One region of the Streptomyces sp. JH34 genome, then DNA from elsewhere that is predicted to be linked to it. Evidence: riboswitches for the same ligand, from Rfam matches in the RefSeq annotation. Region 1 holds a riboswitch; the other holds the start of a gene.
What was found. Region 1 has a riboswitch for cyclic di-AMP ahead of LWJ43_RS15260 (M23 family metallopeptidase). Riboswitches for the same ligand answer to the same signal wherever they lie in the genome.
Positions count from the first base shown of each region.

Region 2: linked by a shared signal. The riboswitch ahead of LWJ43_RS07025 (transglycosylase SLT domain-containing protein) and the one ahead of LWJ43_RS15260 (M23 family metallopeptidase) in region 1 are both predicted to bind cyclic di-AMP.

Region 1 covers NZ_JAJSOO010000001.1:3,445,982-3,451,387, forward strand. Annotated here, with positions in the region: gene LWJ43_RS15255 (aldo/keto reductase) at 1-627, opposite strand, end outside; gene LWJ43_RS15260 (M23 family metallopeptidase) at 1,062-2,102, opposite strand; cyclic di-AMP (ydaO/yuaA leader) riboswitch at 2,114-2,266, opposite strand; gene LWJ43_RS15265 (PP2C family protein-serine/threonine phosphatase) at 2,500-3,657, opposite strand; gene LWJ43_RS15270 (MerR family transcriptional regulator) at 3,791-4,537, opposite strand; tRNA gene LWJ43_RS15275 (tRNA-Met) at 4,652-4,725, opposite strand; gene LWJ43_RS15280 (FAD-binding oxidoreductase) at 5,089-5,406, shown strand, end outside.
Region 2 covers NZ_JAJSOO010000001.1:1,589,948-1,595,353, forward strand. Annotated here, with positions in the region: gene LWJ43_RS07010 (MBL fold metallo-hydrolase) at 1-754, opposite strand, end outside; gene LWJ43_RS07015 (SIS domain-containing protein) at 1,160-2,053, shown strand; gene LWJ43_RS07020 (hypothetical protein) at 2,118-2,702, opposite strand; gene LWJ43_RS07025 (transglycosylase SLT domain-containing protein) at 2,976-3,845, opposite strand; cyclic di-AMP (ydaO/yuaA leader) riboswitch at 3,848-4,007, opposite strand; gene LWJ43_RS07030 (hypothetical protein) at 4,392-4,622, shown strand; gene LWJ43_RS07035 (hypothetical protein) at 4,839-4,973, shown strand; gene LWJ43_RS07040 (ferredoxin) at 5,068-5,259, opposite strand; gene LWJ43_RS07045 (cytochrome P450) at 5,313-5,406, opposite strand, start outside.

The sequences.
Region 1 (5,406 bases):
CGGGACCGCGGCGAGACCGGCGGCGGCCGCCGTGTCCTGGAGGGGGCCCTCGTAGGTGTCGCGCGAGACCAGGTTGTAGTGCGGCTGCAGCGCGACATAACGCGCCAGACCCTCGCGCTCGGAGAAGTCCAGGGAGGCCCGGAGGCGCTCGGGGCTGATGTTGGAGGCGGCGATCTCCCGCACCGTCCCTGCCTTCACCAGCTGGTCGAGCGCCGTGATGATCTCCTCGACGGGGACGCTCTCGTCGTCGAAGTGCGTGTAGTACAGATCGATGTGGTCGGTTCCGAGCCGGCGCAGCGACGCCTCGGCCGCCGCCTTGATCGTGGTGGCCGAGAGCCCCTTGTACGAGGGGTGGGCACCGACCTTGGTGGCGATGACGACGTCGTCGCGGCGGGAGCGGGCCGCCAGCCACCTGCCGATGAGAGTCTCCGACTCACCGCCCTCGTTGCCCGGGATCCAGGCGGAGTAGGAGTCGGCGGTGTCGATGAAGTTGCCGCCGGCCGCGACGTACGCGTCGAGGACGGCGAACGTCCGCTCCTCGTCGGCGGTCCAGCCGAAGACGTTGCCGCCGAGGGCGAGGGGAAAGACCTGAAGGCTCGAGGAACCGAGCGGGCGCAAAGACGTCATGCCCAGGGACAACCAGCGGGCGGAGGCAACTATTCCGTTCCGACGGCGCCGCGCCCGGGGCCTCCCGCACGGGCCGCCCGCGCCGGGGCTCTCGATCCGCGGTCCCGGACAGGCCGACGGCCCTGACGTCGGGGGGTTGTGCGTCAGGGCCGCCGGGGTTCTGGTGCGGCGATCGCCGTTGCCGGGCGTCGCGTCCGTACCGGGTCGGGCTCGCGCCGGGCATGTGTGATCCGGTTCGGCCCAGGTGCCCGCGCCACCGGGCCTTCCCGGAACCGGCGCGCGGCCGCGGAACGTGAGACCGAGCGCGGGACCGGACCAGGGGAACGAGCCCAGGACCGGACCCTGAGAGCAAACCCAGGACCGACCGTGGCTCGCGATCCCGGACCGGGCCGGGCATGTGCGCCCCGTCCGGGTCCGACGGGAGGGCCCGGGAGTCAGATCGTGAGGCCCTTGCCGCGGAGCCACGCCATCGGGTCGATGCCCGCGCCGTCCGCGGTGTGGATCTCCAGGTGCAGGTGAGCGCCCGTCACGTTGCCGGTCGCGCCGACACGGCCGATCGTCTGGCCGGTGGTGACCTTCTGGCCCGCGGTCACGTCCATCGAGGACTGGTGGCAGTACCAGACCTCGGTGCCGTCGTCGAGCTCCAGGACCGTGCGGTAGCCGTACGAACCGGAGTAGCCGGCCGACTTCACCGTGCCGCTGTGCACGGCCTTGACCGGGGTCCCGGTCGGGGCCGCGAAGTCCAGCCCGGTGTGGTGGCCGGAGGACCACATCGAACCGGCCTGACCGAAGGTCGAGCTGATGTAGTACGACGAGGTCGGGACGGCGTAGCTGGCTGCGAGCTTGGCGAGGCGCTCGGCCTCCGCCTTCTTCTTCGCCGCCTCTTCGGCCGCCTTCTTCTTGGCGGCTGCCTCGGCCTCGGCCACGCTCTGCTGCTTCGCCGCCTGGGCCGCGGCCGCCTCGACCGCGGCCTTCTCCTCCGCGGCCTTGGCCTCGGCGTCGGCTCCGGCCTGCTGCTGCTCGGCCTGCTGGAGGATCCGGGCGCGCAGCGCCTCGCCCGCGTCGGTGGTCCCCGTCTCCGCCTCGGCTGCGGTGATGCCCGCAGTGGTGAGGGGGGAGGCCGCGGCGACCGTCTCGTGGTCCGAGTCGGAGTCGCCGGACATGAACGCACCCACGCCGGGCAGGGACTTGGCGTCAGGAAGATTGTCCGCGATGGAATCGGGAAGAGAGATGGAGACCGGGGGCTTGCTCTGCGCGGTGGCCATGCCACCCGCGCCGACGGCCGCGATGACCCCGACGCCGAGGACGGTGGAGCTACGGGCGAGGCCGCGCTGCTTGGCTACGCGATGCCGGCCGCGTACGGGACGGATGGACTCCTCGGTGGGGTTCCATTCCTCCCAAGTCCTGCCCTCATCACCGAAGCTGTCGGTCCTGAAGGGTGACGGGGCCTCGGGGGCAGGCTGATTGGACGCCACGTGGGCGCACTCCTTTCCTTCCTTCTCGCCTACCGGGTTAGCTGACGGGTTCGGAGCAGGAAGGTCTCCTACGGACCCCTTCGTCCCTCACGAGACACAGGTGTCCGATTCACCCCATGTAGGTGGTTCCCCGGTTCCCTTGCGGAATTCGGCGCTGCGCACGGTGCCGTCTCTTGCGACGGCGGGTACAACCGCGCTGCGTTATCGAACGTTAATAGACACCCGGGTCCGATTCCAAGCTGTTCCCACAGATCGTTCACGCCCCTGGCCTGGACTTACAGGGGTCAAACGGGCGCAAACGGGCGAGTTGCGTGCGCATGATCCGGCCGCCACTTTCTGACGGTGCGTCAAATGTTATGCGGAGCGGGGTCCTTCGACTACCGACCGTCGCGACCGGTCATTCACTGTCCCGCCGCACGATCTTCACGGTGGTCCGGCGCCCCTGCTGGCCCCTCGCCGGACGGGCCACGGCGAGCAGCGCCAGGTCGTCCGTCGACCGTCCGCCCGTGTGCAGCCGTACGTCGTCGGTGAGCGCGGACAGCAGCTCCTCGGGCCCCGGGAAGAGCCGGCCGCGCAGCCGGTCCGCCGGGTCGTAGAAGACCCCCGCCCCGTCCCGCGCCTCGGAGAGCCCGTCGGTGAACGCCAGGAACATCGCCCCGGCCGGCAGGGTCCACTCGTCGGAACGGTCGGGCCACGCGCCGAGCCCCATCCCGAGGGGCAGGGCGGGCGTGGTCGGCGCCAGTACCTCGAGCGCCCCGTCCGGGTGCAGCACGAGCGGCTCCGGGTGTCCGCGGTTGATGACCCGCAGCGTGTCCGAGCCGACCGGGAGCTCCGCCAGGACGGCGGTGACGAACCCCTCCATGGAGTCGAGCCCGCCCCGCCGCGAGCCCTCCCGGGCCAGCGCCCGCTCAAGCCGCTGGGCCACCCCCTCCAACGACCTCTCCTGCTCGGCGGCCTCCCGGAACGCCCCGATCACCACGGCCACCGCCGCCACGGCGTCCAGCCCCTTGCCCCGGACGTCCCCGACGACCAGGCGCACCCCGTGCGGCGTGTCCGCGACGGCGAACAGGTCGCCGCCGACGAACTCGTCCGCCTGGGCCGCCTCGTACCGCGCCGCGACCAGCATCCCGCCGATCCGGTCCTCGGGCTTCGGCAGCACCGCGCGCATCGCGGTCTCCGCGATGACCCTGGCCGAGGCCAGTTGCTCGTTCCCGCGGCGCACGACGCGGTTGATGACGAGGGAGAGCGCGGCGACGGTCACCAGGGTGAGCAGATCAGTGATCGGTACGACCCCGGCGATCACGCCGTCCGACAACCGGATGGCGAGCACGACGAGGATCGCCGCCGCTGCGACCCGGACGGTGCCGGCCAGCGAGAAGAAGGGGGCGGCGATCAGCGGGGCGGCGGCGAAGAGCGGCACCGCGGTGACCTCGACCGGCGTACTGATGTCGAAGGCCACCCCGAGACAGATCATCAGGGCGGGCAGCGCGCGCACGAACCGCCGGGAACGCGAGTACCCGGCAACGCCCCCTCGCCGTCCGTCCCGCTTCCCCACCTGTGTACTCCCGCCCGGTCCACCCACGGCTGCGGACGGTACCGCGCCCCGCCCCGGCCGCCCGGAGCCGCGCCGGACGGCGGCTCGCCATCGGCCGAAGGGAGGAGCGCGCCGGAGCCCCGCACCCCGGAGGTCAGTCGGAGAGCCGGCGCTGCGCGTAGATCGTCAGTGCATCCCGTACGAAGACGGCAGTTCCGTCTCCGTGGCGATCGTAGTTCCTCCCGAAGCGCGGATCGGCGACGTACGTCTCCCCGAGCCCCGTCACATACGCACGGGTCACCTCGGCCGTCGCCGACAGCCAGGCGCAGTGCCGCCGCGCGATGTCCTGCGCCTCCTCACCGCCGGGCTCCAGGCCGGCCGCCCTGGCCGCCCCGTAGTCCCGGGCGATGTCCTCGTGCACGGCCTGGAAACGGGCGCGCCCGGCCTCGCCCAGGCCACGCCACCACCGGCCGCTCCGTTCGTACGCCTCCCGGCCCCAGCGCTCCGTGACCTCCTCCTCGTACGCCGTGTGATCGAAGCCGTCGAGCACTTCCTCGGCCATGAGTTCCTCTCCTCTCCCGGTCCTGTGGAGAGTGGTCCGCACCGAGGCGATCTGCCGCCCGATGCGCTCCCGCTCCTGCTCCAGCAGCCGCAGATGAGCCCGGAGAGCCGCCGAGGTGTCCCGCTGCCCTTCGAGTACGTCCTTGATCGCGGGCAGCGAGAGTCCCAGCTCCCTCAGCAGCAGGATGCGCTGGAGACGGACCAGGGCCTCCTGGTCGTAATAGCGGTAGCCGTTGGCGCCCGTGCGGCTCGGCACGAGGAGACCGACGTCTCCGTAGTGCCGGAGGGTCCGGCTCGTGGTGCCGGCCCGCCGGGCGATTTCCTGTATGGACCACTCCATGCCGGAAACGCTAGATCTTTACGCGACGTCAAGGTCAAGCCCGTCACCACCGACCGGGCGACGGCATACGACAGAGGCCCGGATCCTTGGAAGGATCCGGGCCTCTGTCTTCAGTAGCGGGGACAGGATTTGAACCTGCGACCTCTGGGTTATGAGCCCAGCGAGCTACCGAGCTGCTCCACCCCGCGTCGTTGTGAGAACAACTCTACGCCATCCGGGAGGGTGCTCCGACCACGCATGCCCGTCGCGCCCCGCACGCCTCACGTCACCGGGAGTCTCCCGGATGTCTCCGATGGATCAACCCCCTTTCGGGCGAACGGAGTTGAAGGAGATCAGCGCATGATCAGAATTGCTGCCGCACTTCGCGATCCCGCAGCCCGCCCGTACCGGTCCGCATCCCGCCGCTCCGCGATTGCGCGGCCCCCGGAGCGGCGGGACGCTGGAGGGGCAAGCTTTTTCGGTGTCCGGTCCCGTCCGCGGTGCCGGCGTCGGCCGGCGACCCCCTGAGGTGGTGCCGGAGCGGCCGGGCGCACGCGCACTAGGAGACGATCATGGACGGCGCCCTCCTCGAGGCGATGGGAACCGCTCTGCGAGGCCCGGTCATCGGCCCGGACGACCAGGAGTACGGGCAGGCCCGCACGGTGTACAACGCCATGATCGACAAGAAACCGGCGGCCGTCGTCATGTGCCACGACACGGCGGACGTCATGGAGGCCGTGAGGTTCGTCCGCGAGAACGGCCTGGACGTGGCCGTCCGGGGCGGCGGGCACAGCGGCCCCGGGCTCTGCCTCGCCGACGGCGCGGTCACGCTCGACCTCTCCCCCATGCGCGGCGTGCGGGTCGACCCGGCCACCCAGACCGCCCAGGCC
Region 2 (5,406 bases), 1.9 Mb from region 1:
CGTGGGCGAGATAGTCCATGTGCTCGCGCACTCCGGCCGGGTCGAGCACCGGCCCGTGTCCGGGCACGATCACTTCGGCTCCGGTGGCGAGTACGCGTTCGCAGGCGTCGATCACGTTGCCCAGGGGGCCCACCCAGTGCACGGGGTGGTCTCCGGGCTGCTGGGAGGTGGAGGAGAAGATCACGTCGCCGCTGAACACCGCTCGCTGGGCGGGCAGGTACACCATCAGGTCGCCGGCCGTGTGCGCGGGCGGCAGGGACGACAGCTGGACCGCGTAGTCCCCCAGGGTCAGTTCGAGTTCTCCGGTGAAGTACGTCGTCGGACGCACCGTCCCGGTGGCGGACCAGTCGAAGACGCCGAAGTGCCGGCCGAGGTAGGCACCGAGGGGTGTGGACGGATCACTTCCGGCCACCAGGGCGTGCAGTTGCTGGGGCGTGGGGTCGTGACGGATGTGCTCCCGGGCCTCCCGGGTCGCGATGATCTCCGCGTCCGGAAGCACTCCGGCACCCCAGAAGTGGTCCCCGTTGGCATGGGTGACGATCACCCGGCCGATGTCCACACCGTCGGGGAGCCGCTTCCGGCTCTCCACCAGGAACTGACCGGCCAGAAAAGGGTCGTAGGGGGTGTCGATCCACAGCGCGCCGCGCGGCGACACGAGAAGGCCGCAGTTGGCCAGCCCCCAGCCCCGCTTCGGCGGCAGCCAGGCGTGCAGGCCCCTGCCGAGGTCAACGACGTCCCCACCCGTGATCGACATGGGGCGATTATGCCGACCTGGATACGCCCGCGCGTTCGAACTCGGCCAGGAGTGCATCCCGGTGACGCGAAACCGACCCCCTCTCGAACATCTCCCCACCCGACGGTGACGGTCCGAGGTTGTCAAAGATCGCCATCACGGGAGATTTTCCGTCAGATGTGCGACATATCCCCTACAGGGCTTGCACCACCGAACAGATACCCACACGGCGACGACGGAACCGGATTGAGCCGACTACCCACCGAGCATGGCCGAAAACAGCCGCTGCGACGATCATGAAGGAGTGGACCCTTTGCTTGTTCTTGCTCGAATACCCTGACTGACATGCAGAACTGAACAAGCAGACGTCGATTTCACCCAGCTCACCCCATCAGGTGCGAGCAGCAGCGGAAGCGGAGTGCGGACATGTCGCATGTCGAGACCGAGACAGCCGGCCAGCCGGAGTGCTGGCGCCGCGCAGCCGAGGTGGCCGCCCACCGGGAGGCGGCCCTGCCCGTCGCAGGCGAGCGCGTCGCCGTCGTCGGCTGCGGAACCTCGTACTACATGGCGCAGGCGTACGCCTCGCTCCGCGAGGCCTCCGGGCAGGGCGAATCGGACGCGTTCGCCGCCTCGGAGTTCCCTGTCGGGCGCGCGTACGACCGGGTCGTCACGCTGACGCGTTCGGGGACGACGACCGAGGTGCTCGACCTCCTGACCCGGTTGCGGGGCACCGCACGGACCGTCGCGGTGACAGCCGACCCGCGCACTCCGGTGATGGACGCCGCGGACGACGTGGTCGTCCTCGACTTCGCCGACGAGCGGTCCGTGGTCCAGACGAGGTTCGCGACCACCGCACTGACCCTGTTCCGCGCGCACCTCGGGCTGCACACCGAGGACGTCGTCCGGGACGCCGAGGCCGCCCTGGCGGAGCCACTGCCCGAAGGCCTCCTGGCATGCGACCAGTTCAGCTTCCTGGGGCGCGGCTGGACGGTCGGGCTCGCCAACGAGGCAGCGCTCAAGATGAAGGAGGCGTCCCTGTCCTGGACGGAGTCGTACCCGGCGATGGAATACCGTCACGGCCCCATCAGCATCGCCACGGCCGGGACCGCGACCTGGATGTTCGGCACCGCCCCGGAAGGACTGCGGGAGCAGGTGCGGGCCACCGGGGCGCTCTGGGTGGAGAGCGGCCTGGACCCCCTCGCCGACCTCGTCAGGGTCCAGCGCCTGGCGATCGCGCGTGCGGCGGCCCGGGGTCTCGATCCCGATCTGCCGCGTCACCTCACCCGGTCGGTGGTGCTCGGCACGGCCGCCGGGACCTGACGTCTCACGGCATGCCGCGCACCGGGCCGGCGGGCGGCCCGGTGCGCGGCGGTGACCGTGGAGGTCAGGCCTCTTCGAAGTAGGCGTCCAGCGCCTCGTCGAGCTCCGCGGTCCACTTCTTGAGGTCGCTACGGGCCGCCGCCTCGACCTCGGCGTTGAACCAGCGGCGGCTCGACACGTGGACGGTCACGGTGAACCGGCGCCCGAAGCGGCCGGTCGTGACCTCGACCGCGCCGATCTCGGACCAGTCGAACTCCGCCTCCTGGTCGTCGAGCCGGAAGCGGACACCCTCGGCGTCCACCCTGATGGATCCGCGCCGGTCACTGACCTCGAAGACGGGGCCGTCCCCGGCACCGGTCTTCTCGTCGGCACCGGCCTTCTCGTCGGCGTCGCCCTTCTCCTCCACGTCAGGGGAGGCAATGTCGTCGGGGTCCGCGTCGGCGACGGCGGTGACGTCGTCCACGGCCTCGTCCGCCGCCCCTTCGGCGGGCGCTTCCGCGGCTTCGGCGGCCTCGGGCTCCGCGGGCTCGGCCTTCTCCGCTTCCGCCTCCGTCCGCGCGGGGGCAGGGGCCGTCAGGCCGGGGATGTACGCCGGGTCTGTCCCCGCGGCGAACTCGGGCTTGGTCTTCGAATCTATGCGCTGCTCCACGGCGGGCAGTATGGACGACGAACCTGTACGAGACCAGTCACCCTCGCTCCGACGGGCCTGTCGCCGGGGCATCGCCCGCCTCCTCCACCGCGACGCCACTGCACCGCCGCACCGCTGCACCGCTGCCCGCGACACGGCGATCCGACGGCCCGGGCGCGAACGGTCCCGGAGAACGAGAAGCGGGTGGTGCGGGTTCCGCCGAACCCGCACCACCCGTCATCCCTGCCCCTCCGTCACACACCCGGGTGCCGGAGGCTTCGCCTGGTCCAGGACTCAGTAGGCCCCGAAGACGTTGTCGATCGAACCGTACTTGTCCGCGGCGTAGTTGCACGCGGCCGTGATGTTGGCGACCGGGTCGTAGCTGTCCATCGACGTACCGGGCACGTGGTAGGCCTGGAAGGTCGGGTCGATGACCTGGAGCAGCCCCTTGGACGGGACACCGTTGATCGCGTTGATGTCCCAGTCGTTGATCGCCTGGGGGTTGCCCGCGGACTCACGGATGATGTTGCGGTGGATGCCCTCGTAGGTGCCGGGGATGCCGTGCTCCGCCATGACGGCGAGCGACTCCTTGATCCAGCCGTCGAGGTCGTTCGTGTAGCTGACCGGCTCGGCGGCGGGAGTGGCCTCGGTGGCGGCAGGGGCGCCCTCCGCGGCCAGGGAGGTGCTCGTGCGCTCAGAGCGGTCGGCGCGGTCAGCGCTCTTGTCGGCACGGTCGGAGGAGGCGGATGCCTTGGATTCGGCCTTCTCCGCCTTGTCCGCCGACTTGTTGCCGGCCTTGGCGCCGATGGTCAGCTTCAGACCGGGGTGAATCAGGTCCGGGTTTCCACCGACAGCCTTCTGGTTGTCCTCGTAAAGGGCCTTCCAGCCACCGTTGACGGAATGCTCACGAGCGATCTTGGCGAGGGTGTCACCCAAGATCACGGAATAGCTGGTCGACTCGGACTTCTGCGCGGCAATTCCCTTGCCGGTCGCGGCAGTCGACGTCACAGCCTTTGCGACGGCGGGCGACTGGGCCGGGGCCGCGAAGGCGCCGGTCGCACCGATCAGAGGGAGGGCCAGGGCAGCTCCACCCGTGGTCACGGCGATGATGCCGCGTGTGAGCGAACTGGTCCTGAAACGACGGTGCTTACCGTTTTCGGGCATGCTGATTTCCTCTCCGTCGCCTGCGAAGTGAGCTGTCGGGTTCGGGCTGGAGATGCCCGGCCGCACGCGAATGCGACTTCACCCCGAGCCGCTCCGGAAACCGGATCGGCGCTTACTTGGGTCCCCCGCTCCTGCCGTACGAGAAGTGGTCGGGTAATCGGGCGGCGGCAGGATTCGGCGTTCCGCCCGGAGTGATGGTGACCGTAGGCGAGAAATAGGGAAAGGAACAAGCCTGGTTCGGTGATCAAAATTCATTCGCAAGATCAATTCACGGGAATTCATGTAATCCACCGCACACCGCGCCGACCGGTTCTCTTGGCGCAGAAGGGAACCGACCGCCGCTCCCGGGCGTCAGGGCGGCATCAAGTGACCCTGGTCACGGAGTCCGATTCGGGCGATTTGCTCCAGAGCGAAGCGGTTCAGGTCACACGAAATGGCCTTTTATGGATTACAGGATCAAATTCTAAAAACGTATCAAAACGGGCATGCGACTTGTGGGTGGGACCGTCGCGCATACCTGGAACGCCGACGTGGAACCGATCCGCCATGACTGAGAACCCCCACACCTCGGCCCCGCGGATCACCGTCCTGCCCGTCCAGCCCGGGGACCCGCCCTTCCGTGTCGTGGAGATCGACGGCGAGGTCATCGGGAGCGCCACCGCCATGACGGACGTGCTGATCGCCGCCGCGACAGCCGGCATCCCGGTCCACGATCTCGACGACCCGGCCGCCGTCCGGTGGGTGGGGGGCGGCAAGCTCCGCTGGAAGCCGCACTGAGCGGACCGCAGGAAGGCGCCGGCCCGGTGCCGCGCTCCCGGGGCGGACCGCGCCGGGGCACTCGGCGCCCGGATGCCCGGATGCCCGGGACGGACGTTGGCGCGGCTGGTAGAAGGCCGGGGAGCGACGGTCGCCGGGGCCGACCTCCACCGGGGAGAAGGCGAAGGCGGTCCGGACCGGCGCACTTCGTGTCCGGGGACGCCTTCGCCGCCCGTCGTGGAGCCGACGGGCGGCGAAGGCGTGTACGACGTGCGGGGCGGCGGGACGGCCGTCCGGGTGCCGGTGCGCGTCGTACGCCGCGCCGGGACGCTGCTCTGCTCGGGGCTTTCCACGGTGCGGTCCCTGTCCTGAACCGCGCGGGGATGTGCTCCGCAGCAGCAGGATCTGCTCCCCCGGTCCGCAGGACCCGTCCGGCCCGCCCGGTACGCCGGGCGGGCCGCTCGCGTCAGTCCTGGATACGGATGGCGAGGGCGGGGCAGACGGCTGCGGCCTGCTGGACGTCGTCGGCGCGGGCCGACGGCGGCGCGGGATCGAGCAGTACGGCGATGCCGTCGTCGTCCTGGTCGAACACGTCGTCCGCGGCGACCACGCACTGGCCGGACGCCACGCACTTGTCCTGGTCGAGGGTCACTTTCATGAGCACTCCTTCATCGGGGTTCCGTCGTGGGGTGGGGGCCGTGGCCCGGGAGGTCACCAGGCCACGGGCAGTTCGTACACGCCGTACACGGACCCGTCGTGTTTGAACGGCACTTCCTCCAGGCGGGCGTCCAGACGCAGGGTGGGG